One region of the Paenibacillus sp. sgz302190 genome, then DNA from elsewhere that is predicted to be linked to it. Evidence: riboswitches for the same ligand, from Rfam matches in the RefSeq annotation. Region 1 holds a riboswitch; each other region holds the start of a gene.

Region 1 (7,362 bases):
TTCCGCGGCATTGTTGCTGGAGGCGAAGCGCAAAGGGTTTACGGACCGGGCTATCGCCGAAATTCGCACGCTTGCCGGCTGCACATCGTTTACGAAAGAAGCGGAAGTGCGCGCTCACCGCTTGCAGCAAAACATCAAGCCTGTATACAAAATGGTAGACACTTGCGCGGCCGAGTTCGAAGCTTCGACGCCTTATTACTACTCGACCTATGAGCAAGAGGACGAAGTAACGGAAACGAGCAAGGAGAAAGTCGTCGTGCTCGGCTCCGGTCCGATCCGTATCGGCCAAGGCATCGAGTTCGACTACTCCACCGTGCATGCGGTGTGGGCGATCCAAGCCGCCGGCTATGAAGCGGTCATTATCAACAACAACCCGGAAACCGTGTCCACGGACTTTAATACGTCAGACCGCTTGTACTTCGAGCCGCTGTTCTTCGAAGACGTGATGAACGTCATCGAGCGTGAAAATCCGATCGGCGTCATCGTGCAATTCGGCGGCCAAACCGCGATCAATCTGGCGGCCCCGCTGGACAAAGCCGGCGTGCGCATTCTCGGTTCCGACCTCGAAAGCATCGATACGGCTGAAGACCGCAAAAAATTCGAAGCGCTGCTGGGAAAACTGCAAATCGCGCAGCCGCAGGGCGGTACGGTAACGTCCGTCGATCAGGCGGTAGGCGTTGCCGCAGGGCTTGGCTATCCGGTGCTCGTTCGCCCTTCTTACGTCCTCGGCGGACGCGCGATGGAAATCGTCTATTCCGACGAAGAATTGCTCAGCTACATGGAGTATGCGGTGAAAATCAATCCGGAGCATCCGGTTCTGATCGACCGTTACATGCTCGGCAAAGAAGTCGAAGTCGATGCGATTTGTGACAAGGAAACGGTTCTGATCCCGGGCATTATGGAGCATATCGAACGTGCAGGGGTACACTCCGGCGACTCGATCGCCGTCTACCCGCCGCAGACGGTTTCCGCTGAAATTAAACAGAAGATCATCGATATTACGACAAAAATTGCGCTCGAACTGAAAGTTGTAGGACTGGTCAACATCCAGTTCGTCATCTTCAACGATGAAGTGTATGTGATCGAGGTGAATCCGCGCTCGTCCAGAACGGTTCCGTTCCTGAGCAAAGTGACGAACATTCCGATGGCGAATGTGGCAACCCGGGTCATCATGGGGCAAAAGCTTGCCGATATGGGCTACGAAAGCGGCTTATGGCCGGAAGACCACTACGTATCCGTGAAAGTGCCGGTGTTCTCCTTCGCGAAGCTGCGCCGCGTGGACACGACGCTCGGACCGGAGATGAAATCGACCGGCGAAGTGATGGGCCGCGATACGAACTTTGCAAAGGCGCTGTACAAAGGCTTGATCGGCGCAGGCATGAAAATTCCTGCTGCAGGTTCGGTCGTCGTAACGGTGTCGGACAAAGATAAAGACGAGGCGATTGAAATCATGAAAGGTTTCTACCGTCTCGGCTACAAAATTATCGCCACAGGCGGAACGGCCAAAGCGCTGGAAGAAGCCGGCCTCCCGGTAACGACAGTGAACAAGCTGAGCGAAGGCTCGCCGAACATTCTCGACCTGATCCGCGGCGGCGAGGCGCAGTTCGTTGTGAACACGCTGACGAAGGGCAAAACGCCTGAGCGTGACGGCTTCCGCATTCGCCGCGAAGCGGTGGAGAACGGCGTTGTCTGCATGACGTCGCTTGACACGGTCCGCGCGCTCTGCAACATGCTTGAAGCGGTCAACTTCTCCTCCCGTGCCATGCCTGTGCATGCTTAAGGGGCGGTGAGTGCGAATGAGTACCTACACTCGTGCGGACGTTGCCGGAAAGATTATGGTCGCTCTGGATTACCCGACAGCCGAAGGGGCCAAGGAGCTGCTGCGGCAGCTCGAAGGCATCCCTTGCTATATGAAAGTGGGCATGCAGCTGTTTTTCGCTGCGGGCCCAGGCTTTGTAGCCGGTCTGAAGGATAAAGGCTATAAAGTGTTTTTGGATTTGAAAATGCACGACATCCCGAACACGGTGAAGGGCGGGGCGGAGAGCATTACGCGCCTCGGCGCGGATGTGTTCAACGTCCATGCCGCCGGCGGCAAGCGGATGATGGAAGCGGCTCTCGAGGGCGTGGACAAAGCCCTCGCTCCGGGAGCGGGACGCCCGATTGTCATCGGCGTCACCCAGCTGACCAGCACCGGCCAGCAGGTGCTGAACGAAGAAATCGGCCTGACAGGCACTGTCGAGCAGGCCGTGCTTCGCTATGCCCGCCTGGCGCAGTCGGCGGGGCTGCAGGGCGTCGTTGCGTCACCGCTTGAAGTGACGCAAATCAAAGCGGCGTGCGGTGACGCATTCGTCACCGTAACGCCGGGCATTCGCCCTGCGGGCGCCGATATCGGCGACCAGACGCGCGTCATGACGCCGGCTGAGGCGTTCGCGCAGGGCACCGATTTTGTCGTGATCGGCCGTCCGATTACGGCGGCGGCCGATCCCAGAGCGGCGATGGAGTCGATCATCGCCTCCGTCGCGCTTTGACGGGCCTGCCCCTACATTCGAAAGGAACGGTGAGAGAACATGAGTCAGCTTGAAACGATAGCGAAGCGAGTTGCTTCCTCATTATTGGAGATAGGAGCGGTAACGCTTCGCCCGCAGCAGCCTTTTACGTGGACATCGGGCCTCAAGTCGCCGATTTATTGCGATAACCGGCTGACCATGTCTCATCCGGCTATACGCGAGCTGATTGCAGACAGTTTTGTGCTGCTGATCAAGGAAAAGTTTCCGCAAGCCGAAGTGGTCGCCGGCACGGCGACTGCCGGCATTCCTCACGCGGCATGGGTCGCACAGAAGCTGGGCCTGCCCATGATATACGTCCGTGACAAAGCCAAAGGCCACGGCAAGGAGAACCTGATCGAGGGGACTGTTAAGCCCGGTCAGCAAGTCATCGTGATCGAAGACCTGATCTCAACCGGCGGAAGCTCGCTGAAAGCGGCTTTGGCCGTTAACGATGCGGGGGCGAAAGCATTGGGCGTTCTCGCGATCTTTTCCTATCAATTGGATAAGGCGGCGGACGCTTTCCGGGAAGCCGGAATGCCGCTTCATACGCTTTCCAATTATACGAAGCTGCTTGAAGTAGCTTTGGAGCAAGGAGCAATCAAAGAAGAAGACATGGAACTCCTCCGCTCCTGGCGGGCAAATCCGGCTCAATTCGGACTGTAATCTTGCGCAGAAATTGACGATTTAGGATAAATGGCCTATACTGAAGGGGCGCAAAGTTCTGCCTGACATCTGCGAAACGGCAAACGGCGCGAAAGCGTCTGACGCAAAGCTACAGGGGCTAATCGGCTTGCAGCCGTACGCCAGCCAGCTACCGAACGGTGAGAGGAGGAAGATTATGAGCGTAAATGCCCCGCTATCCGCGGTCGGAAGCGGCAATGCTTTGCAGCAAGCAGTCGGACTGCAGCTGCTGAAAAAAATCAATAATACGCAAACGGCGCAAGCAAGCGTGATGCTGGAAGATTTCGCGAAATCCCAGCAGCAAGTTGCGGCGGCCGCCGCTTCAGTCACCCCCCACTTGGGGCGCAGCATCGACATTCGTGTATAATTGCACAAAGCCGGGAAGCTCTACCTTTTCGAAAAGGAGAGCTTCTTTTTTTGTGGCTTGGCGCGCACCGGATTAATACTTGCTCGTTAAGGCCTAATTGGTCTGGCAACGTAGAATGAGCCTCGCATTTACGAGTTTGTCGCGCAATATTCTTGCAAAAACCCCCATGACGTCGTGGACATCACCCCACAGAATGAAAATAATTCAGGTCTATTGTGTCTATTTTCGTATAAAGTGGAGCATTTTGCGCTTTGACGAGCTTGCCGTGGTAAATTCCTGCAGAACGCGGAGCATTTTGCGCATTGACGATCTTGTCGTGGTATTATCCTGTAGAAAGTAGTGCTTTTAGCACTTTGACGAGCTTGCCGCGAAAAATTCCTGCAAAAGTGCAGTTTTTTTCGTATTAACGAGCTTGCCGTGGTAAATTCCTGCAAAAGTACAGTTTTTTTCGCCCATATACGGGGTTAGCGCCAGTTTGGTCGGAAATTCCTGCACAATCGCAGGCTTTTCCTCCAAACGAGCCGTATCCATCGAAAAAGCCTGTACTTTTGCAGGTTTTGCTGGAGCTATGCCTCTTTTCAAACGGCTGGGCCGTTCTAATTGGGTGGGGATAGAGTGCCTTCCCGCAGTTAAAGCCGACAATGTACATCTTACCAACAAGCGAGGGCGGGGGATGCGATTACGATGCGGCTCCAGTCAGGCGAGGCCGTTTCTCAACGCCCGCAAATCTCAGGCGCGCGTTGTGTCGCCGACGCATGTCGAAGCTCAAAAAAGCATAAAGAAAAAAGAAACTTATGGCAACCTGGTTGTTGATAAGTTTCTTTTTTTGGGGTATGATGCGAGTATTGAAATGATAACAATTCTCAACTCGGGCGGAGAACGCGGGAAGCGTCCTTACAGGCTGTTTGTGCCGGCCCGAGCGATGACGCGGATCGATCGCACTGCGTGCGGTGTTGCGCGGCATGACGCCGGTCGACCACGACCACCCAGCGACAACCCGCAGCAGAAAAGGCTGCTGGTGGCTGGCAGCCGTCGAGCGTTTCAGCGGCGGAGCTTAGGTTGGTTGAGGCGCCGACAACATGCCGATGAAAGCTTGCAACGCTTGGGACATCCATTTTTTGGGGTGGATGAGCAGTTGCAGGTCCACGCTTAAATTCGGATGAGCGATCGGGATGACGGCAAGCTGCTTGCGTGCCAGTTCGGATTCCACGGCGATCCGGGGCAGCAGGGCGATGCCTAGCCCGTTCATGGCGCACTGCTTGATCGCTTCCAGGTTGCCCAGCTCAAATCCGATGCGAAAAGGGATGCTCTGGTCTTTCAGCAGCTTTTCGAACAAGTTGCGGTATATGCAGCTTTCTTCCGTGACGATAAATTCGTTATGCCCAAGATCGGCCAGCGAAACCTGCTCCGCCAGCGCCAGCGAGTGGCCGGGAGGGGCGACCAGCACGAGCGGTTCTTCCCGAACTTTGATGCAGCGAAGCTGGGTGTCGGCGGGATATTGGTCGAGGATGAGCCCGACATCGTAATCGCCCTCTTTTACTTTCGCAATCAGCGACGTTTCATCGTCCGGCAAAAGTTGGATGCTTAAACCGGGGAATTGCTGTTTGAATTTGTGCAAATAAGGCGGCAAATAATAGGCGGCCAAGGAATCGATCGTGCCGATCGTCAGCGCGCCGTTAACTTGCCTGGCAATCATTTCCTTAGACTGGTCGTAGAGATCGAGCATTTGCACGGCGAGCTTCAGCAAGCTTTCACCCGGAGGCGTAAGCCTCAGCTGCCGTCCGTATCTTTCAAAAAGCGGCACTCCGTAATCCCGCTCCAGCTTTTGAATCTGCATCGTCACGCTGGATTGCGCGTAGCCGAGTTCTTCGGCTGCCCGGGTGAAGCTTTTTTTCCTTGCCACTTCGCGGAACGTCCGAAAATAAGTTAAGTCCATGCCAGCCACCTCATATTATCAATATTTTTGATGAGCGTTATCATTTATTATAGCTAACAGTGATGAACGGTTCCATGCTAAAGTGAAGTAACGATAAAATTAACTATTCGGAGGTTGTTCGCCATGCTGACTGAACGAGAGCTTCAAGGCATATATGTACCTGTTGTTACGCCTTTTGACGATGAGCGGGAGGTGGATGTGGCTTCTTTTTACAATTTGGTATACCAGTTGTTCGAGGATGACATCGACGGATTGATCGTTAACGGAACGACGGGAGAGTCGCCGGGGATATCGGAGGAAGAGCTCGCACTCCTGTTTGCTGCGGCGCAAACCGCACGGCAAGCATCGGGTACGAACGCGCCGCTTGTCGTCGGGACAGGCACCAACGATACGGCTTCGACCGTGAAAAAGACGGAAAAAGCCGGCCAACTGGGTGCAGACGCAGCCCTTGTCGTCGTTCCGTACTATAACCGGCCGAGCCAGCAGGGCATCGTTGAGCATTTTCGCCGCGTCGCGGAGGTTGGCGTGCCTGTCATCGTATACGAGATTCCGTATCGCACCGGAGTTGCGCTGGAGCTCGATACGGTACGGACCATTTTTGAGATCGACGGCGTTATCGGCATGAAAGACAGCACCCCCGGGATTCATCTTGTGTCCGAGCTTTCGCGGCTTGGTTCCAAACCGGTGCTGTGCGGAGATGATATGAATCTGTTTGCCGCTCTGTGCTGCGGGGCCAAGGGGGCTATGAGTGCTTCGGCGAACGTGGAAACGGACCGTTTTGTCGACATGTACAACCATTTCAGGGAAGGCCGGCTTGCCGATAGCAAACGGCTGTTTGAGGAACTGCTTCCGCTTATCCGGCTGTTGTTTGCCGAGCCGAATCCTGCGCCGCTGAAATGGCTGCTGGCCCAGAAGGAGCTTATCGCATCGGACGCAGTGCGGCTGCCTATGGTTCCGATTAGCGGCGCGCTGCAGCAGAAACTGGCCTCATACGTATAAGGATGGAGGGAGGAGGAGCCGGCGTGATGCGCAAGCAAGTATTTTCGGGCTCGCCTTGGGAACCGCGGGTCGGCTACTGCCGGGCAATCCGCGTAGGCGGCAGGATTGAGGTGGCGGGAACGACGGCGATGAGAGATGGCGAAGTCGTTGGAGTCGGCAGCGCCTATGAGCAGACGAAGTGCATTTTGCAAATTATTGAGCGTTCCCTTCAGGAGCTTGGCGCTCAAATGTCCGATGTCGTACGTACAAGAATGTTTGTGACGGATATTTCTTTGTGGGAGGAAATCGGCAGGGCGCACGGCGAAAGTTTCCGCGATATTCAACCGGCGGCAACGATGGTGGAGGTCAAGGCGCTCATTGACCCTCGTCTCCTGGTCGAAATTGAAGCGGAGGCTGTTGTAAGCGAATAATTAAAAAAACGCGTATGATCATCGTCAAAGTTTAGAGAGGTTGACGGATCATACGCGTTTTGTTTTTGTCAGCCGACTCGTTTGCCGAGGATGATGAGATCCCGTTCCACGCCGTCCAGTTCGGCAACGCCCGGCAAATGGGCCCAAGTCTCGAAGCCGCAGCTGCGGAACAGCTTCAGGCTCGGTTCGTTATGTCCGAAGATGAAGCCGAGCAATGTTTTGAGCTGCAGTCCCGGACAAGCGTCTATCGCACGCTGGAGCAAGCTGCGCCCGATGCCGCGGCCGCGGCAAGCTTCGTCGATATAAATGCTGATTTCGGCAGTAGCGTTGTAGGCAGGGCGGCCGTAAAAGGATTGAAAGCTGAGCCAACCGCAAAGGCTCTCGCCGTTTTCCAACACCCACAGCGGCCGGAAGCCGGGGGCA
Region 2 (7,362 bases), on a different contig from region 1:
TTGCAAAGCTCGTGTCCAATGCTTGCGGAGAAAATTATAGCGAAAAAGATTCAATACAATATTTACTTGATCATAAACTTGTGGAGGGAAAAACGGAAGGAACAGTAGAAGGGTTTGGGAAAGATGATCATTTAACAAGAGCAGAAGCAGTAACTTTCGTTAAGAATCTGAAAAATAAATTGAATGTATTGAAGCCTGCTCCACAAGAGGAATCCGTTTACAAGCCAAAATAATATGTTTAAGCTGTAAGTAATGCGAAAAAAACAGCACCTTCAAAAAAGGCGGGTAGCCGAATATTTTTAAGGAGCTGTTTTTTCTTTTGCTCCATTTGTCTTTCAATTCTTCCGAAGTTTCAGGAGAGTACACAAACCATGATAACGAACCTGTAAAAAGGCACTACCATTGCAACGACCCTAACTGAATATTCTGCGTGGGTAAAATGGAGAAATGTGCCTCTGGACATCAGGGGGTAAATACCAATGAAAGGTCATAGAATGACCAAATATCGAGATGCTTTACGAATCAAGAGTATGGGGTCTATTAGGTACTGAAGGGTATCAGCATGAAAACTTTCGTCTTTTACCGAAAAGATACCGAACGAGGAGGTTATTTCTGCATGAATCAGGAAATCAAGCAGTATATGCATCGCATTGTTAACGGTTATGTGGAGGATTTAAATGCGCTGCTCAAACGCCCCCCTGCAACGTGCTGGACACGCTTAAGTAAAAGTTAATTGTGAGGAGATGAACTCGATATGAACAGAGCCCGCCTTTGCCTCTGCGCGTTGTTATTGAGCATATCGCTTGCCTTGCAGCCGTCCGTATCCAGTGCCGCGGCTGATCAGGTCAAGGTAAGCTTTCCCGAATTTCCCGTAACCGTGAACGGTAACGTGCTGGATATGCGGCACAGCGAATATCCACTTCTCGTGTATAAAGACATCACTTATTTCCCGATGACCTGGAACAACACGACCGCACTGGGGCTTACGGCGCAGTGGAACCCGAGTCAGGGGATGTCGTTGAAAAATACGAACGCCTGCATACCGCTCCAACAGGATTTGACTTCCACAATCAATTCGAACGATGATACACAAACGGCGGAGTTTGCGCCATTTCCAGTTAAAGTGAATGGCCAAGTGATTGACAATGCGGCTGAACCGTATCCGCTGCTGCTTTACCGCAATATCACGTATTTTCCGATAACGTGGCGGTTCGCGCACGACGTTTTCGGATGGATGACGAGTTGGGATGTTGAACAGGGACTCGGGATTGTGTCCTGCGGTGGCGGAACGAATACGCAAGCGAAGCAGGCCGATGCGCTCAATGTGGCAAATAACGGACAACTTGCCGTTCAAGGCGACTGGATTTATATGAACCCGGAGAACAAGTATTTCGAACCGAGTCAACTGTTGAAACGGAAAATGGATGGCAGCGAGGAAGTGAAGCTATCGGACGACAATGCCGCGTATCTCAACATCGAAGGGGAATGGCTGTATTACACGATTCCCTCACAAAATGATCCCGGCGGTATCTACAAGATCAAAACCGACGGGACAGGGCGCGCGCAGCTTTTCGCCGGCCCTGCCGAAAAACTTTGGGTGAAGGATGGCTGGATATATTACATGCATGATACAAACGGCGGCGGTTATTACTGGACTGACGGCATTCATAGGATGAAAACCGACGGTACGGAGGATCAAGTGATCCTGGCCAAAGACCAAAATTCGTCTTTTTCCGGATTTTTTCTGGATGGGGATACGATCTATTATATAAGACAAAACCGTCTGTTTCGGATGAATCTGGACGGCTCCGACAATCGGGAGCTTCGCGAAGATGTGACCCATGCGGTCGTCATCGACGGATGGATCTATTATGTTTGCCATAACGGTATGCAATTGAACAAAATGAGCGGGAACGGGCTGGTCGATATTCCGCTGTACACCTCGGAGCGCGGGATTTTGACGCTTCAATACCGCCAAGGCTGGATTTACATGGCCGATGGCTACTTCGGAATTATGGGATCCAACAATATCGACAAGCTCCGCATTGACGGTACGGGGGAAACCGGTCTGACGACCGCTCGTGCGACTTCACTCTACTTCGCGGGCGACACGATATATTACAACCGCGCGTGGGAGGGGAACAACCAGCTCGACCACATGGAAGTGAAATAACGGTCAGGTCATTGTTCTTATCACAAACAATTGATATCCAGGTTTATGATGGTAACTATAAGGAGCTAATGCTATGAAAAAAATAATAATTGGAATGCTAATTGGATCGTCTTTGACAATGGCAACTGCGGTAGCTGCTTCAAATAACATTCAATCACTTTTATTTCCAGTTAAGATCAATATCAATGATCAATCAAAAGAAATCGGAAGCGGGTATGTCACTCTAAACTATGAAGGTCATGTTTATGTACCCATTCGTTTTGTAGCTGAAAGTTTAGGAGCTGGTGTTGGTTATAACGGAGAAACACAAGAAGTCATTATCAAACAAGGACAGCTCGATATTGTTGACCCAAATCCTCTTTCAACAGATGATATGCAGGTGGGAAATTTAATACTTGTGAAAGAAGGCAATCAAACCAAAGTTTCAGGAGTCTTCAAAATACCAAGACAGGCACAGGTCGGTGCAAACTTAGCATTTTTCAATGATAAGGGGGAACAATTAGGTTTTGTTGTTATTAGTAACACTTATGAGGCTGGGACGCATAGCTTTGAGTTACTTGGCGATGGGGATTTCGTGAATTATTCTTCTGTTAAACTTCACGTAGGTTACTTCAACGGTTGGCGAGATGAAGAAAACATCCCAAAGTATAAATAGCAGGACACCAGGGTGCGTGCGGTCAGCGGGAATGCATGTGACGATTCGCCCCCCCCCCCTACCAATTCAACCAACAAGAACCTTGCAGCGATAATTTTTGTGCCAAATACAACGAACTCACTTATTGTGGGTTCGTTGTGTTTTAGTTTCTATATCTTTCTGGTTATTTTCATTTAAATTATGCCGAAGCTAGCCAGCAGCGAACAGCGCAAATAAAAAGCCGGTTTCCAGGACTTGGAGACCGGTTTTTTTAAACAACTCAGCTTGGAGCGTCTGCAGATGTAGAGAACAGGAAATCTCTACTTTCATTAGCGATTTTACGCACGTGGTTCAGGTCCGCGTGAAGAAGCTGTCCGTGCCGCTTTACCGGACGACCGGAAACAAACACGGAATCAACGTTGGCCGGATTTGCAAATTGCACGACGGCACCGACCGGGTCGGAAACAGGAAACATATTCAAACCCGTCGTCCGAATCAGGATGAGGTCGGCTTCTTTTCCAGGAGTCAAGGTACCGGTTTTCCGTTCTAACCCCAAGGCCTGGGCTCCTGCCAGGGTTGCAAAATTTAATACTTGCCGAGCCTTCAAACTTAATTCGCCGGGCATGTTTTTGGAAGCTAAAATGCTCTGATTCGTTCTCGCCCGCTCCGCCTGAAGCATGAATTTCATTTGCGTAAACATGTCTCCGCCGGTTGAAGTCACCACATCCACGCCAAGGGCAGGAGTCCCGCCGTTCTCAAGAAATAACCCGGTGGCAGGATACCCGTGCCCCATCATCATTTCCACCTCGGGAGTAACGGATATCGACGCTCCTGAATCTGCGAGCATTTTGTATTCGTCATAGCCCATTGTATTTGCATGTACCATATTTAAATCGGGGCCAAGCAAACCGGCTTTATATAGCTTTTCAACGGATCGGTCATCCGGCCCCCAACTGCCGAAGCCAATATGCATGGAACATACCGCACCCAGTTCTCTGGCAAGCTGGATTTCCTGAACCGATGTATCCCAGTGACTAAATTCCGGTCCTCTAATGGCTAACCCCATCGTTAATAATTGATCATCGGAGGAAAAATACTGCTGTTTTACGCGGCGCACATCGTCAGTAACCATTTTTTTGCTATCACGGTTCCAATATTCGGTTTCACCGGAAGCTCCGTACGCGAACACGGCACGAATGCCGGAATGCTGCAAGCCGCGAATCAATTCGTCCGCATGATCGGGAGAATAAATCATCGTCCAATCCAAAAGAGTGGTTACGCCGGCATTGAGCGCTTCCAAAGCTCCCAACAGGTTAGCGGCATAACAATCCGCGGGACGCAGCCTGCTTCCAAACCCGCCATAATAAATGTTTTGCAAATAGGTAGGCAACGACCAGTCGGCGCCTATAGTTCGCACCAAAGATTCCCAAACGTGCCGATGGGTATCCACCAATCCCGGCATGACAATCATATCCGTTGCGTCGACCATTTCACAATCCGATACTTCGAGATCTTCTTGAATCGTTGCAATGACAGAGTCTTCTACTAAAATGTCCGCTTTCTTAAAATCCCCTAAAGATTTGTCCATCGTCAAAACGCAGCCGTTTTTAATTAAGTAACGTCTACTCAACCTTCCCATCTCCTTTGACAAATGAATGGATTTTACAAAAGTGATGATGAAAAACGAATTTACACCTAATGCTTACAAAGAAAATATTACATAATTTAACATATTTGGTCAAGACTTAATTATGACACTTGCTCAAACGTAGCTCTAGGCTATTGATGAAGAAAGAAAAAGATCGGCGTGTGTTCAAGTAGGTGCAAGAAATTAATATTATGTGGAAATATGTTAGATTATGGGTTAATATGGGACTTGTATTAAATCTTATGTACTATTTTTGTAGTTTTAAATGCCTATAAACCAACTGAACACGAAAAGGCAAACCTGTTCGAAAGACAGGGACGCAAAGCCACGGGCCTACTTCTACAAAGGATATGTCGTAAGACATTTCTCGGAGAAACGGCAGCCGGGTTGCCGAAATCGGTTGGTTTTTTGATTTGAGAAAAGTAAATTCATTCCTTTGGGGGTATACAAATGAAAGTATATTGGATTGCATCACTAGCAACTGCCGCACTACTTGGAACTTCCATTCACGCTGCCGAGGCCGATTCTACCACTGCTGCGCCGGGAACAAAAGCGATAACTACCGCCGGTACGGCTTCCACAGGCAGCTTCAGCGACACGAAAGGACATTGGGCGGAAACAACTATCGCTGGAGCCATTCAAAAAGGCTATGTCGACGGCTATCAAGACCATTCTTTCAAACCGAACGAAAAAGTGACGCGCGCCGAGTTTATCAAAATGGTCGATACCGCGCTTCATCTTTCGGTTTCCGGCACCGCCAGCGGCAGTGACTGGTATTTGCCGTACATTAACGCGGCGGTCACCGCGGGGATTCATCAATGGAGCGACTTTACGAGCGGAGACTGGAATACGCCGATGACGCGTCAAGAAATGGCGCGCATAGCGGTTCGGGCGGCTACTGGCGACAAGAACTTGGATGATAAGAAATGGATGTATCTGGCGACCAAAGCCGGGCTGATCACCGGCCTGGACGATAGCGGCACACTTGGGGCGGACGAAACGACGACGCGCGCTCAAGCGGTGGCCATCATTGAGCGTATTCTTTCCATTAAGGACGGCCAAACGCTTTCTGCTGACAAACACGCTGTAGCAAATGCAGAGTTAGTTTGGCACAGAACAAATATATTTACCATCTATCCGGATTTTTTCAACCAAAAAGTAAGGGGCACAGATAAACTTGCAATTGATTACTGGAATCCGGACGATTTAGCCATTGATGCACCCGATTTCAAGGGAACAATTGATCAATTAATTCTTATCGATCTTGAAGACCCCAACGATCCGAACAAAAATCTCCTTCCAATCAACGAGCTTTCTTGGGGTTCAGGGGCGTATAAAAACCCAATTAAGAATTATCCGGCAAGCTATATTCTGTATGCTAAATCCCATGTTGACATAAATACATTAGCCCCTAAAATCAATTATTTGCCTTTTTCGTTATATGGGTATAAGCAAAGTTTTCAAGACATTATTTCCGGAACATTAAACGTTCCCTATGCGATTACTTATCCATATATCAATGCTTATATTATCCCAAAAGCAAAATTCGAGAATGAAGGTTTCGTTTTGAATGTAAAAACTCCTTCTGTTACCGGGCATACTCCTGTCTCTAAAAGTGTTATAGATACCTACCCTAACTAAATAATCAGGAGGAGCAACCACATATGAGAGCATGTAGAAGTTTATTATTAGCTCTTATTGTTTTAATTGCGTCGGTTCAGATAGATGTCATGTTTAGTAACCATGCTAAAGCAGCTCCGTCAACTCAAACAATAGCGTACACCTTAAATATAGATTCATCCAGGTTATATAACTTCGGAGGATTAACTTTTAGTTCCGTTTCATCGATAGACACGAATCCCATTACTGTACATGCACCTTCGGGACAGGTAATCACCGAACTAGCCTGGTATGATAATAACGGGACATTACTTCGTAAGGTCAATGGATTTTCACCAGGCAGCGCTTCCTTCTCCGGAACAGATACTTTAAGCGGAACCGAGATCGAGGTTTGGTCAAAAGACAATAAGACAGACCCTGGTTCTTATTATTGGGATAGATGGTCTATTTATGATACGGCTAAAGGTAATGGCCAGGTTTGGTATGCCGGTGTAGGGGACACTCAGTGGCAAGATAATATAGCTTGTCCCGGTGGCAGTGCAGCACCAGCAAGGGAATCTGATAGAGGATATGGGCCTTTTCCTCAATATCCCGGATGTACGGACAATCATTTGTCATTGACATTGCACCGAACAAAGGCTTTTCTAACACAAGATTCTATCTATATTCCAACTGATTATATTGCCGCAAGTAGTGGTGACTACTCACTTGAAAATGTCCGAACGATTTTCACTGAACCAATCACAGACCAAAATACAGGTGACACCGGGCTTACAGATCCAAGCACGCAATATGTAAGTGTAGCTAATCCCGACGGGACTATGGATACGTTCAAGGTTTACTACCAGCAAACCTTTAATAATGATACTTACAAACACATATGGGCTAACCCTGGGGCAAAACAAGTTTACTATTATGCTAAATTTTTAGCAGATATAAAAGGTAAAACTTATAAATACGACAAAGTGTTGAAGGCAACATTTGATGATTCGTGTCCTGCAGGAGGGTGTCCTCCACCACCTACATTAGGGTGCAGTTCCCGGATTGGTCCCCCGATCAAAGGAACGATCAATCAGGACGCCGTCATGGATCCTGCGGCAAGCGGCGTACTTCGCGCGGATATGCGGGATGCGGAAAGATTCGATGTGTTAAAAGGCATCCCGACTTCGGAAAGCCTTTATGCGAACGCATTGGGGCTGAATTATTTATTTCAAAATCAATTCGCGAATATGACCGGTGAAGTGACCTACTCCGTTTCCGTCAAAAAAACGTATGTATGGACGGTCT
Region 3 (7,362 bases), on a different contig from region 1:
TGCCGCTGTTATCAGCGGACGGGAGAGATCGGCTTTTTGGATGATGCGGCCAATCAGTTCGTGCAGTTCAAAAAGCGGTTATTCATGCCCGAGCGGCAGATCATGTCCCATGTTTACGATTTCGGTATAGACAAACCGACGAGAATCGCCTGGGGGCGCGGCAACGGCTGGGTGCTGTTCTCGCTGTCCGAACTGCTGGAGGTGCTGCCGGAGCAGCATAGCCGCCGCAAAGAGCTCCTTCAATTTTTCAATGAATTGTGCGAAGGCTTTTTGCGTCTGCAAGGCCACAGCGGCCTGTGGCATCAGGTGCTCACCGAGCCGGAGTCGTATGAGGAAACATCCTGCACCTCGATGTTCCTCTACGCCTACGCGCGCGGGATACGCCACGGCTGGATTGACGATGCGGACCGATACATGCCGGCCATTCAAAAAGGCTGGAACGGGCTGGCCCGCATCTCGATCGATAAGTACGGAAACGTGTACGGGGTGTGCCGCGGATCGGGCTACTCGTACAGCGTCGGCTACTACAAGGACGATCTGCCTTGGCTGCTCAACGATACGCACGGCATAGGCATCGTCTTGCTGGCCGGCATTGAAGTGCTGAAGCTGCAACGGTTTCTCGCCGACACCTGCAGCACCAAAGCCACCTGAGCTACCGGAGCTACCGAAGCCGCAAAGGCCGCCGGAGATGCCGAAGCCGCCGGAGGCGGGGCCAGCGCCCCAAAGCCACCTGATCTGCTGGGGGCACTGAAGCTGCCGGAGCCGGTACCAGCGCCAAATCCGCCGGGACCGATGCGGTATACTTCTGTCAAGCGGATTGCATCGTTAGAAGGAGGCCCCGGAAGAATGCGTTGCCAAAACGATGCTTCGCCAGCCGCACGCAAAAAAACTGCAAAAATCTGGCTGCTGAGAAAACATACATTGGAGGGGCGCATCCCTTTAGCGCGTTGAAAACCTGCAAAATCTGATTGTTGGCGCAGCTGTTCTTCCCCAACCCCCACCTCTCCTGTACGGGTCGCAACGGTGCTCAATAAGGGGGATGAGGCAGCTTGGGTAGGGAGAAAACCTGCGAAAGTGCAGGTTTTTTCCGTGAAATCGGCTAATTGGGGCGAAAAACCTGCAAAAGTGCAGGAATTTTTGCTGAAAGTGAATCTGAGCCCATGTTTTCGGTGAAAAGCCTGCACAAATGCAGGAATTCTTCGCAGCTAGCGATCAAGGGCGCAAATTCATGTATTTTTGCAGGTTTTCTTGGTGCAGCCAGGCGAGTTTGCGACTGGCTCTGGCGTGCAGATTTCTGAGCAGCCTGAAAAATACACCTTTATGCTCCTTGATGTATTTGCCTCAGAACTGTTCCTGCAAATCTGCAGGCTTTGCAAGCGAGAGGCAGGCAAGCAGGGGGGGCACGAGAGGGAAGTAGGAGGCCGTGCCTCCATTCCCCGAACTCAACATGCAGCCGACCCACCGCCGTCATGCAGCGTAACACCGCGCACTGGAAACTGCGTGCGGCGAAAAAAGAGGCTGCCCCAAAAGCGTGCGCATAGTATGGGAACGGCCCAAAAATCGAGCAAAAGGACCTCAAATTCCACTATCAAGTGGAGAATGAGGTCCTTTCTTCAGGTGAAATTTCGAGGCAAAGGGGCAGCCCCTTTTTCCGCTATGTTAGTTCGTGGAAGTGCTGTCCGTTGCGTCTGCGGCAGGCGCTTCCGGTTTTTGGTGCTTGTCTTCAACGAATTTTTTCAGCGTATCGGTCAAGCTGTCTTTGAGTTTGCTGATCAGGTCGTCTTCGCTAATTCCTTTGGCCGCTGCAATTTCAGCGATCGTCTTGCCGGAATCCAGCTCGGTTTTCAGCTCATCCTGCGTGATGCCCAGAATCGTCGTCAGCGCCTCAGAGTTCCCCAGGAAACCGCCGCCGAAGCCGCCGCCACGATGACCCTCGCCTCCGTTTTCTTGTCCGCCTTCAGGTCTTGCGTTCTCTATATGCTGTTTCAGGCGGGTCGCAAGATCCGCGGTGATTTTGTCCGCTTCCGCTTGCGTGATCGTGCCTGCCGTAACTTGGGCAGCGATTGCCGTTTTTTGAGCGTCAGTCAGCTTGGCCAGGAAATCATTCTCCGTCAAGCCGGCCGCTTGCGCGATTTCCAGCAGCGTCTTGCCTTCTTTCAGCGATGCCTGGATCGTGCTCACGTCTACGCCCAGCACGGTTGCCGCCGTTTCGTCGAGCTTGCCGCCTTGGAAGCCGCCGCGTCCGCCCTGCTCACCGCCGCGGAATCCTTCGCCTTTGTTGCCGAAGCCTTTGTTCTCAATTTGCTGTTTCAAACGAGTCGAAAGATCCGTTATCAGCTTGTCGGCCTGCTCTTGCGTCAGCTTGCCGGCCGTCACCTTCTCGTTGATCGCCGTCGTTTCGGCGGCAACCAGCTTCGCCAGGAAATCGTCCTCCGTCAAGCCGGCCGCTTGCGCGACTTCAAGCAGCGTCTTGCCTTCTTTCAGCGACGCCTGAAGCGTGCTCTCGTCTACGCCCAGCACAGCTGCCGCTTCCTTGACGATGCTGCCTCCGTAGAAACCTCCTTGGCGGCCGCCGCGGTCTTTGAAGCCGTCCGATTTTTGAACGGTCGAGCCGCTCACTGTATCGGCATACGCCTGATTATGTAGCGCTCCGACAAAACCTGTTCCAAGAACAAAAGATGCTGCAATCGTACCTGCGAGAATTTTTTTGCTAATAGTTTTCATATTGTTATTCCACCTTTTCGAATGTTTTTGTTGTTTACAAGACCAAGTATAGGCCCCTTTCCTGAATCCCCCCTGAGCGCCGACTTAATAAACCATGAGCGTTGCCTGAGGGTTTCCTGAGTCCGGCTGCCGTCGCATGAAACGCAAAAAAACTGCAGTTGTCTGCAGTTTGGCAAAGTCCGGCTGCTGTCAGGGAACAACACCAGCCTGTTTATTTTTCATATCCGTTAGGGTTGTTGAATTGCCAGCGCCAGGCGTCTGCGCACATGTCTTCAACGCCTTTCTCGGCAACCCAGCCTAATTGCTCGCGCGCTTTCGTTGTGTCCGCATAGCACGTAGCCACATCCCCCGGCCTGCGCTCCTCGATGCTGTACGATATTACTTTTCCGGAAGCTTTTTGAAAGGCTTCGACCATTTCAAGCACGCTGTAACCCCGGCCGGTACCGAGATTATACGCTTCGATCCCGCTCCTGGACAGCAGTTGTTCCAATGCTTTTAAATGCCCTTTGGCCAGATCGCTGACGTGAATATAATCCCTGACTCCGGTTCCGTCTACGGTCGGATAATCGTTCCCGTATACCCGCAGCTTTTCCAGTTTGCCGATAGCCACTTGGCTCACATACGGCATCAGATTGTTCGGCACGCCGTTCGGATCTTCCCCGATTCGTCCGCTGGGGTGCGCTCCGACCGGATTAAAATACCGCAGCAGCGATATGCTCCAGCTGTGATCCGAGATGTACAAGTCCTGCAAAATCCGCTCGATCATAAGCTTTGTTTGACCGTATGGATTCGTCGCGTCGAGCGGAAAATGTTCATGAATCGGCACCTGCTCAGGCACCCCGTAGACAGTTGCCGAAGAGCTGAACACCAATTTGCGGACATCGTATTTTTGCATGACATTGCACAGAATTAATGTGCCGGTAATATTGTTGTGGTAGTAAGATAAAGGAAAAGAGACCGATTCCCCCACTGCCTTTAACCCTGCAAAATGGATCACCGCTTCGATCGAATGCTCGCGAAACACCTGTTCCAGCCCCGCAAAGTCGAGCAAATCCAATTGATAAAATGCAAAATCCTTCCCCGTCAGCTCACGGACCCGCTCAAGCGCCTCCGGCTTGCTGTTCATCAGATTGTCGACAACGACGATCTCATAACCCTTGTCAAGCAGTTCGACACAGGTATGGCTGCCAATATAACCTGCTCCGCCAGTTACTAGAATGGACATGATTTCCGTTCCTCCAATTTACGATTTCATTGCGCCGGCGCATCTGCATGCAGCCTTTTTCCAACTTAATGGATTTATGCCATTTTAGCAAATACCAAAAAAACGCCCCACCCTTCTCAAGGAAAAGGATCAGTGCGCTCCGGTAACAAATGCATGATTACACAACGACTTTGCCGGACAGGTCATTATTGGCAGCCCCGGCGTTGATGTTCGTATATTTGGTTAACCCTCTGTCCAACTGTGCGAATGACCCTAAATAAGCTTGCACTTCACCAATTGTTAACCCCAAGCTGCGAGCCTCGCGAATCATTTCTACCCAGTCTGAATCCAAGGGATTGCGTTCCATACCCAATTGCACAAATACTTTGGACATACTATTACCTCCAATGTGAAGTTTGTTTGCAAAAAACCATCTATTAACGGTTTAATAGATTGGGTCGGTTGCACCACTAACTCCACATGCTCCAGGTGCCCACATACGGCGCATGTATCAAAGTATTCCCATAATTAATTATCCAATTGCGGAATAGATCTCAAGGCCTAAGACTGAAACATTTCTCATCAACCTAAGCCTATTATACAACGACCTTCTCCTAAATTCCACCAAAAAATTTGAAAAAAAACTGCTAGGTCATTGTTTTTTAGGAAAATGATACTAATGTATCCGCAATAGATAAGTAATTAGTAGGATGCTTACTTGTTGTTTTCCTGGTTTTTCTTCCATTTGCTGAATTCCAAAAATTCGCGAAACTGCTCCTTCGTTACTCCCGAATCCATCGCCTCTTTGACTAAATCCTGCCACTGGCTGTCCAGTTCTTCTTGCACTTTCGGCTGTTCTCCGTGCAGGATCAAGTCGAGCGGCACGTCAAGCGCAACCGCAATTTTTTCCAAAAATTGAATGGACGGATTTTTCTGAATATCTCTTTCCATATTGCTTAAATAAGATTTGGCGACTTCAGCCTTGGCAGCAAGCTCAGATAAGCTGAGTTTTTTTTCCAGCCGTAATCTTTGAATCCTTTTACCAATCACACTTATCATCTTCCTTTTTGCTTTATTCACCATGTTTACGCATATTATAGCAAAGTACCCCTGCCCAGACTATCGCTATATTTTCCAACCGCATACAATTTTCAGAAAAGAAAAAATGCATCTGCACAAAAATGGAGAAATAAAAGCGGTTAAACTTCTATTTGCCATTTAAGGAGATGCATTTCGAAGGCCTACCCCCGGTGTCCGGCGGGTTGCACAAAACAAACTTCGCCCGCCGGACTCTCAGCGCCGCCGTTCACTCGCCGGGGTTCGTCAAACGCCATTTGTTAAACTCAAGGAATTCTTTAAACTGGTGCTTGTTAATACCGGATGACATAGCTTCTTTAATAAGCTGATACCATTCCTGATCCAGTTCTGCGACATTCGTTTCCGGAGCTTCTTGATCAAGAAACCTGTCTACAGGCACCTTCAGAACGGAGGCGATTTTCTCGAGAAATTGTATCGACGGGTTCTTTTGAACATCACGTTCCAAATTGCTTATATATGATTTGGCCACGCCGGCCCGCTCTGCCAGCTCGGACAGAGACAATCCCTTTTCCTTGCGAAGCTGCTGTACTCGAGTTCCTATCATCAAGATCTTCCTTTTTTTAACGATGTAATATATTCCATGCTATCTGACAGCCGCTTTGTGCCGTAATGTGCTTTTCATGCAATCGATAACTCTCGTCTGCTCCTCTTCCATCATCCCGGATCCTGATGGCAAGCATAAGCCGGTGTTAAACAATTTCTCGGAAACACTTTCGTTCTCCGCATGCCGGTAATATGCCGCTCCCCCAAAAAGAGGCTGCAGATGAAGCGGTTTCCAAACCGGACGGGCTTCGATGTTTTCTGCTGTCATTGCTTCGAGTATGGATTTGACGCTTACGCCATGTTGTTCCTCATCCAGGGTGATCACGGTAAGCCATCGGTTCGACCTTGTGTTCTCCAATTCAGGCATAAATTGTATGCCCGGGATGCCGGATAGGCCCTGCCGGTACTTTTCGAAAATGGCTCTTCGAGCACTCACCCGCTCATCCAGTACGCCCAATTGCGCGCGCCCAATCCCTGCCAATACGTTGCTCATGCGATAATTAAAGCCAAGCTCCGAATGCTGGTAATGCACGGCCGCATCCCTGGCTTGAGTGGCCAAGAAACGCGCTTTTTGCAAATCATCCGGATCATTGGAAACAAGCATGCCTCCGCCGGACGTCGTAATAATTTTGTTTCCATTAAAGGAATAGATGCCGTACTTGCCGAAAGATCCGCTCGCTTGTCCTTTGTACGTCGAACCTAGCGACTCCGCTGCGTCTTCGATCACGGGAATATCGTATCGATTGCATAATGCAAGGATCTCGTCCATTTTCGCGCTTTGTCCGTATAAATTCACCACAATAATGGCCTTGGGCAGCTCTCCCTCACGGTCCGCATCCGCTAACGCGCGTTCCAACGCATCAGGCGACATGTTCCAGGTCTCAGGCTCCGAATCGATAAAGACGGGCACGGCTCCCTGGTAAATAATCGGGTTGGCGCTGGCTACGAATGTCAAGCTCGAGCAAAACACTTTGTCGCCCTGCTCCACGCCCAGCAACCGCAAAGCAAGATGAATGGCCGCGGTTCCGGAGCTTACGGCAGCTGCGCCGTTCATTCCGACATAGGCGGCAAGCTCGCTCTCAAAAGCATCGACATGCGGTCCTAGCGGAGCAATCCAGTTCGTTTCGAAGGCTTGGGCTATGTATGTTTGTTCCTGGCCGCTCATATGCGGAGCCGATAAATAGATTCTTTTTTTCTCCGATGTCACTTGCAACGCACCTTTCCTTCCAGCATGTTGAATTAAGATATATGAAATATAGTAATTTCCGGTCTGCAAAACATGCGGATCGGTAAAAAGCTGGTGCCGATCCCGCGGTTCACGTATAAAGGCATCCGCCTGTCTCCAATGGCGTACAATCCGTCTACATATTTTTGTCCAAGTTCCGGGGTGAAAAATGGCTTGGAGAACGGCTTGCGAATTTGGCCGCCATGCGAGTGTCCCGAGAATTGGGCGTTCACACCGAAACCGGAACAAATATCCGCAAGATCAGGCTCATGCGCCAGCAGCAAAACGCAATCTTGTTCCGACTTCCCTTGCAGCGTCTTCTCGATATCGAAGTGGCCGAACATATATTCATCCACACCTGCGATACATAAGCGCTGCCCATTTTCTTCGATATAGCCGTGCGCATTGATCAACACGCGAAAATTCGAATTTTGCAGCATCTGAACGGCTTGATCCCTCGCTGCATAATCGTGGTTCCCAAGGACAGCCCACTTTCCGCCGCGCGGCGCGCGCAGTTCCTGGAGCAAGGGCAGCACCGACGGCGACGGCGTTTCCAGCCACCCACGAT
Region 4 (7,362 bases), on a different contig from region 1:
CCCCATACTTTCCAAAGTGACTTTCACGGATACATGTACGTCCGCTTGGGCGAACGTTTCTCCCCAATAATCTTCCACTTTCTTGTACTGCTTATATTCAAAAGCGTTTGCGTAGATCCCTAAGCCGAACGGATCGATTTTATACTTTTGTATTTTCCTGATGAGGTTCTCGAATTTCTTTTGCAATTGTTCGGCGATCAACTGCTCCAGTTCGGTTCCCTTTCCTCGCATATCGTAAGGAAATAACCGTTCCGTCAGCGCAATAGGCATTTTAATGCTCAAATCGAAACGAAATTTGTCGTCGCGATAGGAGGTCTTGACCTTCGTTTTTATTCTTTCGGAGCTAAAGCTTAACTTGTCCGAATTAAGCGGACCACGCTTCGGATAGCCGGGAATGGATAGCGTCAAGCTGACCGTTTTTTTCGCTTCACTTTGTAATATTTGCATGTAAATGGTTTCTTCCGCATCCAGAGAAGCGACATATTTGCCCGTATGATCAAGGAGGGCCGTTCCTCTCAACTTAATCTCATTATCCATCTGAACTTCAGCAATATAGGGAGTCATCCCCTTCTCATATATTTGCCGGTGCAGCCCCTGCATCGTTGTTTTCACCGTCTCCGATCTCGAACTCTTCGTATCGACCATCCCTTTCACTAATACGGGGAGGAACGGCTGGTCTTTCGGACTCATGAAGATGACTTCAGAGAGAGGACCGTCGTACATAACGACTCTGGAGGTTAACGTATTTTTTGCATCGCGAAAGAAGACATCCATAATCTTGAACCAGCCGGGATGCTGCAAGAGGCGTTTGCCGACAAGGATGACAATAAGCTTTCTGCCCTGAAAAATGCCCGGCGTATAGGCATCCAATTCTCCCCTCCCCTGTCTGACCGTCTGCACAGGTACGCCGAGTTCCTTGCTTTTCTTCTTGGCGCTTCTGCTGAACACAGGCATAACCACAAAGTTAACCTCTTTATTATTCTCATCGAGATCATAGCCCCCCAAAAGCGGGATTGCGGCGTCTTCAAGATCCAGTCGGTCGCTACAGCCCGAGACGATGATAGCCATGACGATAGCCAGCATAAAAATCCGCCGTTTGTTCATAAGTTCTTCCTCCACCGGAACCGGTCATGCATCCACATCAAAATGATTAAAAAAACGGGAAATATGTATTCCACGACAATCCCGATGTAAAGAAGAAATTGTCCCATCCGGTCGTTCTGATTGAATGTGGGCATGTAGAAAAATGTGCCGACAGCAAGCAGCAAACAAATCACACGCAAATGTCCCCGATGATCCTGCTTGCCGAGCAGCCAGCTCGTGCACACTACGCCCAAGTACACGGTCGGAACCCATGCCAAGGAAAACATTAACAAATAAAACGCTATAAACAGCACTTCGATACGTTCCGCAAACTTGAATTCGATTACTTTCAGTACATTGACCCCAGGCTCGTTGTATCCGGTAATTTCGTCCGGGCTGAAATAAACAAAACAAATGATCGTGACGGATAAATGAATGAACAGTGTAATCGTATTGGAAAAGACAATATTCATGGAAGCTTTTTTCTTATTCTGCAAAAACGGGTAGAACATAAACGTCGTTGAAAATCCTATGTAAAAATAGAGCGCTTCCGGTACGCCATGAAAAATAGGCATCCACCCTTCCTTCAGCACGGGAAGCAAATGAAGCCAGTGGGCTTCTTTTAGCGGAAACAAATAAATAAACGGTAACCACAGCGAGAGGAGAAATACAATTTCCGCATATCTTCCCACAACCCGAAGTCCACCTCGAGCAATCACATACGTGGGGATAATCAGCAGCAGCATAAGGAGAAAGGGCGAAGTTTGCTGCAGCAGCCAGGCCTTCGTCATTAATACCGTGTATACGAGCCCTATGTATCCGTAGAAAAAGAGATAGAGAGCAAACAGGATGGCTCCCGCTCTGCCCGCCCATTTGCCCCAGTATTTCGTCAGCAAATCAAGCAAGGTATCATCGGGATTTTTTTGCATAATCCGGATAATGATCAGGCTTGCCGCTATCGTTAAAGCCCAACCAAGGATAAGCGAGATCCAGCCGTCCGTACCCGCCTGTTCGGCCATTATTCTGGGCAGCGCTACAAAAAAAATGCTCACCTGCAAGCCCGAATTGATAAAAATGTACTGTAGGGAGGTAATCGTATGACCCGAATTTTTGCTCATTTATCGTCACCCTTGGAACGGCTGGGACCTTGCCGCATCGGTTGAACCGGCCTCGCGCTGACAGGACGCCTATCCATTTTCCATAACGGCAAGCGAACGAACGCGTCCTTCCAATCGACCAGCCGGATCGGCGCGAGCGGAGTGCTGTAAGGAGTTCCGAGAGATTCCAGCGAAATGAGGTGTCCGACCATCGTCATCATCCCGACAATAATGCCAACGAAGCCGAACATCGAAGCGGCTATCATCATCGCGAAGCGAATCAGCCGAATGGCGGCGACCATATCGTAGTTGGGCAGGATGAAAGAAGCGATGGCGGTAAAAGAAACGACAATAACCATAATATTGTTGATGAGCCCCGCCTGTACGATCGCCTGGCCGATGACGATGCCTCCGACAATGCCGACCGTTTGCCCGACCGGAGCGGGCAGCCGAATTCCCGCTTCCCGCATCATTTCAAGCGTAAGCTCCATAATGACCGCTTCCACGAAAGGAGGGAACGGCACACGTCCTCTGAACTCCCCGATCGTGAGCAGCAATTTGATGGGAATGATCTCAAAGTGGTAAGAAATGACAGCTATGTAGAACGCCGGCAAAAAGACGGCGACAAAGAACGCAAAAAGTCTCAGCAGCCGGATAAAAGTAGCGATCGACCAGCGTGTGCTGTAATCGTCGACGCTCTGAAAAAACGATGTGAACGAGGCCGGACCGACGAGCACGCTCGGAGAACGGTCTACGACAACGACGAATCTTCCCTGCAAAACTTGCGATGCTGCAGCATCCGGCCGTTCCGTCAAAATAAATTGCGGAAACGGAGAATACGGATTATCCTCGATCAGCTCCGCCAACTCGCCGGTATTAATGATCGTGTCGATATTCAGCATCTGAATCCGGTCTTCCAGCTCCTGCAGCACCTCGGGATGCGCGACATCCTCCAGGTATAGAACGGATACGATAGTATGCCCGCGTTGCCCTACTCTTAATTCCTTTATTTTCAATTCGCGGTTGGGAATGTAGCGCCGGATAAGCGCAACGTTCTGAGTGCTCGTTTCAACAAAGCCTTGATGCGCTCCTTTCAGGGACGCCTCAAGCTGCGGATCTGCAATCGCCCGCTGCGGCCAGCCCTGCGTATCGAGAGAATACGACTCCGCCCGTCCGTCGACAAAAAGTATGCTGCGGCCATGCAGAACTGCGACCTCGATTTGCGCCCACGCCTGCAGCGTAATAACCTGACCGATTGTCAAAATAAAATCGCCGTCCGCATCGTCGCTCCCATCGTCGAATTGAAGCGGGCGGAGCACGTTGTTGTTGATCGAGTTTTTATCCACGAGCCCGCTCAGATAAACAAGCGCGGCTTGCTCTCCCGTGCGCTTGATTGTAAATTGCCGTACGATCAGATCGGGAGTTTGCGTAAACAGGTTATGTAAATCGGCGATATTTTGCGATAGGGACGTACCGATGGAGTCGTTATTTTGCTGACGATTGGACCTCTGCGGGGCTGAATGATACTTTCTCCTGCCGAACAAGTTCGAAAAGCGCATCGCTCATCACCTCATTTTTGATGTCTGCTTCTGCTGTTCCATTGAACGATGGTATCAATTATAACCTTGCGAATTGTCCCTAATCTTATGCATAACTTGCGCAAATAGATTGACACTAACTTGCTGCGACGAATCGCCGGCGCCGTGTTTGAATAAAAAAAAGCCCGCGGTTATTGATGCACCGCAGACCGGATATCCATGACTTTTTTCAATTTGATGTCTTGTTTTTGTACGAAGTAGGCCTCGACCTGATTTTTCAAAATAAAGGCCCGCAGCGCATTCGTTTTATTTTCCGGAATTTCAACGTATCGGACTCCGTAATAAAAAAAGCCTGCACCCAAAGCCTCTCTTCGGACGATTTCGGTTACGCAAGATATGGAAAAACCGAGCAGAAGCTCGATTTCGAGCCGCGCGCTATTTTCCAGACTCATATTTTTATCCGCATTCATATTGTTTTCAATCACAAATCCTACGCCGCTCAAGCTGATATTTTTGACGCTAAGGCTGATCGGATGCTCGAAACTTTGCTTGTTTCTCTTATTCTTGTCATGCAGACTGTGCAGCAAGCCGCCCTGAACGACATCGATTCGCGGGTGCTCCCTCTTCTCCGTAAACTTCTTCCGGTTATCGGGCGGATTAATCACGATGATCGAACCCTCGTCTTTGGCCACGACCGACGTCTCAAAAACGAATAGCCCCGATTTGGAATAAACCGTAATCTTGACCTTGTCCCCGAGCCGAAAAACATCGTATTGAGGCAGCTCGATTTCGATAATGTCGCCAAGCACGTACGTTACTATTCCCGTCGCTACAAAATCGCTTTTATCCAGCACCGCTTTGCTGTCAATCAAAATTTCCGCGTCGTTGCCTTCCTTGCTTCCGTAGATTTTGACCAAATCCATCTTTCTCTCCCTATCCGACAGCTTCATGGCATATCCTCCTGTTCTCTACAAACAGATTAGGCTATAAATAAAAAAATAGACTGTCCCTTCCTGTCGGGGCAACCTATTTACCTAAATCAAACAAGCTTGATTTCCGGTAACCAGGCTGTCATGGTTCTTGTAGAACTTTAGACCCTCGGCTTTGCGTCCTTGCCTTTCGGCAAGTTTGCCCTTATCAAATCTGATCTCGTTATGTATGCGATTATACCTATCAGTAGGTTAAAAGACCTAAAATTTTAATTCTAGTATACCTAGTTTAGCCGTCGGATTCAACCGTTTTCGCAGGCAGCTTGATTTCAGAGCGGCGAGTCCCTACAATGAAACTCATATATCCACAACTTTTCAACTTATCCACACACTTGTCCACAGAATGTTAACAACGAATGCTTGTTCGACTTCTATTCACATGTGGATAACATTTTTTTAAGCGAGGTGTCCCCTGTGGATGAACATATATATTGGATGCGGGAAGCGATCCATGAAGCTTTGAAAGCCGAAACGATCCGTGAAGTTCCAATCGGCGCTATTGTCGTGCGTGACGGTGAAATTATAGGCCGCGGCTACAACCTGCGCGAAACGTCCCTGGATCCGACCGCTCATGCCGAGATGATCGCGATCCGCCAGGCCAGCGAGCATTTGCAGGCGTGGCGTCTACTGGACTGCAAGCTCTACGTCACGCTGGAGCCGTGTCCGATGTGCGCGGGAGCCATCGTTCAATCGCGCATTCCGCAAGTGATCTATGGTACCGCAGATCCCAAAGCAGGGTGCGCCGGCACGCTGATGAACCTGCTGCAGGAAGAACGTTTCAATCACCGCGTCGACGTAATCAGCGGCGTGCTGCAGGAAGAATGCGCAGCGCTGCTGACCCAGTTCTTCCGCAAGCTTCGGAACAAGGTCTAGAAGTCTGTTCGATCCGAACCTAGATTCCTAGACCGGCAAGCTGGCAAGGCAAGAGCACGGTTGCATGACGAAAAACTCCGTGTTAAAATAGTCTTTGCTATGCGCCCGTAGCTCAGCAGGATAGAGCGACAGTTTCCTAAACTGTGCGTCGCGGGTTCGAATCCCGCCGTGGCGCGTATAACCCCGCTTTAATCGGGTGGAATCAAACGCAATTTATGCGAACTTCTTACGGTAATAAACGTAGGAAGTTTTTTTATTTATGGACTTATGAGCTGGCTTATTTCGAAGCACAGGTTAACAACGCGCTGGCGCGCATACTCCTCAGTCAGAAAACAGCCACCTTCATACGGCAAAAGCCGCCTGAGGACGTACGCACGTATGTCCCATCTTCGCGCAACTTTACGCGTGATATCGTAACGATTTCGTCTTCCGGTTCGAGAATCAACGCTACATTCTCTATTAGTAGATACGCATTCCAATCAAAAACTAACATTTCATTAGCAACGTCATCCCGATGTTTCATTCGTACCGTTATCTTGCGAATAGCCATCACCTCCTTTCCGGTCAGGACGCTCGCGTGTAAACTGAGGTTCCGTATGTGAAATGAAATTTATAATATCATTTTGAGTTATTATCTTAAATTGATATTAACCCAATTTGTTAATAACGTCAAGCGTTGTTATTGTGGTAGAATGGAAATTAATAGGAGCGTGGTTTTCGTTGATTCGTTTTAAGCTTTCGGAGATGTTAGATAAACGTGGGATGACCATGTACCAAATAAGCAAACAGACTGGCATTCGACCGAATACTTTGAGCCAGTGGGTTAACAATGAAAAATTACGTGAGGAAGACAAACACGTTAAAGCAGTTAGTGTTGAGGTTCTTAATCTATTATGTAAAACATTAGACTGCACTCCTGCTGAGCTGTTCGAGTACATAGCAGACAACGATCAAAAGACCAAGAAACCATAATAGGGGCAGTGGTAGCCGTTTACGTGCAGACTGAATCGGAATAATCCAATGCGCCTCTGACTTGCAACCCCCTTTACATGCGTTATCGCACATGATATAATGAAACCGTTAGGAGGTGATGTAAATGCTTACCCTTCTGACGGCGATAATCCAGCTATTGGTTGCTCTCGTCAATCTCTACATAGTGCTGGAAAATCACCGAAAAGAAAAAGACTCCAAGCGTCGGAAGCGCTCGAAGTCTCGTAAGTAAATCACCGGAGAGGTTTAAAACCTCTCCCCCTAACAATCATTATACGCGAAAGGAGCCGTGTACTCAATGGCTTACGTCACTTTCGTAATTTCAATTATCACGCTCGCTATATCGCTATATACGTTAATAATCGTACGGAAACAGAGGTAACCGTCATGAACCCCCTTGATCATATTATGGGTGTCCAGGAGGCCGCGGAAATATGGGGATTATCGCCGGGTACCATCAAAAACTATTGCGCAGAAGGGCGCGTTAAAGCGGTTCAAATCGGTAAAACGTGGATACTTGATAAGAACCAACCGAATCCTGCCCAACCGAACCATCCGAAAAATTGGCGTAAAAAAGACAGCGGCCGACCGGAATAAATAACGCAAAGAACTTCTTACCGTTTAGCCCTGGTAGGTTTCCTGTTTTATTTGAGCGAATCTAGCTGTTAAGTTAGCGTGTTTGTTACTTGAGCAAAGGAACGAATAGGCGTGGTATTGATAAGCCGCAAACAATTCTGCTGCATCTGACTAGGAACACGAAAAAAACCTGCAAAAGTACATCCTTTTGCTCGT

What was found. Region 1 has a riboswitch for cyclic di-GMP ahead of AC6RNO_RS13620 (putative motility protein). Riboswitches for the same ligand answer to the same signal wherever they lie in the genome.
Region 2: it holds a riboswitch for cyclic di-GMP, as region 1 does, so the genes downstream of both, AC6RNO_RS35110 (S-layer homology domain-containing protein) here and AC6RNO_RS13620 (putative motility protein) in region 1, are expected to answer to the same signal.
Region 3: it holds a riboswitch for cyclic di-GMP, as region 1 does, so the genes downstream of both, AC6RNO_RS07435 (anti-repressor SinI family protein) here and AC6RNO_RS13620 (putative motility protein) in region 1, are expected to answer to the same signal.
Region 4: it holds a riboswitch for cyclic di-GMP, as region 1 does, so the genes downstream of both, AC6RNO_RS30670 (PilZ domain-containing protein) here and AC6RNO_RS13620 (putative motility protein) in region 1, are expected to answer to the same signal.

Annotation. Positions count from the first base shown of each region.
Region 1 is NZ_JBZYAO010000010.1:87,934-95,295, forward strand. Features, by position in the region: gene carB (carbamoyl-phosphate synthase large subunit) at 1-1,780, shown strand, start outside; gene pyrF (orotidine-5'-phosphate decarboxylase) at 1,797-2,528, shown strand; gene pyrE (orotate phosphoribosyltransferase) at 2,568-3,209, shown strand; cyclic di-GMP riboswitch class I at 3,278-3,365, shown strand; gene AC6RNO_RS13620 (putative motility protein) at 3,385-3,594, shown strand; gene AC6RNO_RS13625 (hypothetical protein) at 3,940-4,236, opposite strand; gene AC6RNO_RS13630 (LysR substrate-binding domain-containing protein) at 4,649-5,530, opposite strand; gene dapA (4-hydroxy-tetrahydrodipicolinate synthase) at 5,654-6,529, shown strand; gene AC6RNO_RS13640 (RidA family protein) at 6,553-6,939, shown strand; gene AC6RNO_RS13645 (GNAT family N-acetyltransferase) at 7,008-7,362, opposite strand, start outside.
Region 2 is NZ_JBZYAO010000062.1:9,210-16,571, forward strand. Features, by position in the region: gene AC6RNO_RS35090 (S-layer homology domain-containing protein) at 1-233, shown strand, start outside; gene AC6RNO_RS35095 (DUF5050 domain-containing protein) at 755-2,173, shown strand; gene AC6RNO_RS35100 (stalk domain-containing protein) at 2,247-2,828, shown strand; gene AC6RNO_RS35105 (amidohydrolase family protein) at 3,088-4,446, opposite strand; cyclic di-GMP riboswitch class I at 4,739-4,850, shown strand; gene AC6RNO_RS35110 (S-layer homology domain-containing protein) at 4,906-6,096, shown strand; gene AC6RNO_RS35115 (DUF5704 domain-containing protein) at 7,161-7,362, shown strand, end outside.
Region 3 is NZ_JBZYAO010000004.1:149,225-156,586, reverse strand. Features, by position in the region: gene AC6RNO_RS07450 (glycoside hydrolase family 88 protein) at 1-651, shown strand, start outside; gene AC6RNO_RS07445 (hypothetical protein) at 1,660-2,724, opposite strand; gene galE (UDP-glucose 4-epimerase GalE) at 2,936-3,949, opposite strand; gene AC6RNO_RS07435 (anti-repressor SinI family protein) at 4,107-4,322, opposite strand; cyclic di-GMP riboswitch class II at 4,376-4,459, opposite strand; gene AC6RNO_RS07430 (helix-turn-helix domain-containing protein) at 4,643-4,978, opposite strand; gene AC6RNO_RS07425 (helix-turn-helix domain-containing protein) at 5,235-5,570, opposite strand; gene AC6RNO_RS07420 (aminotransferase class I/II-fold pyridoxal phosphate-dependent enzyme) at 5,610-6,734, opposite strand; gene AC6RNO_RS07415 (metallophosphoesterase) at 6,809-7,362, opposite strand, start outside.
Region 4 is NZ_JBZYAO010000042.1:192-7,553, reverse strand. Features, by position in the region: gene AC6RNO_RS30685 (Ger(x)C family spore germination protein) at 1-1,104, opposite strand, end outside; gene AC6RNO_RS30680 (endospore germination permease) at 1,101-2,201, opposite strand; gene AC6RNO_RS30675 (spore germination protein) at 2,198-3,739, opposite strand; gene AC6RNO_RS30670 (PilZ domain-containing protein) at 3,910-4,668, opposite strand; cyclic di-GMP riboswitch class I at 4,774-4,861, opposite strand; gene tadA (tRNA adenosine(34) deaminase TadA) at 5,122-5,580, shown strand; tRNA gene AC6RNO_RS30660 (tRNA-Arg) at 5,682-5,756, shown strand; gene AC6RNO_RS30655 (helix-turn-helix domain-containing protein) at 6,301-6,552, shown strand; gene AC6RNO_RS30650 (helix-turn-helix domain-containing protein) at 6,958-7,167, shown strand.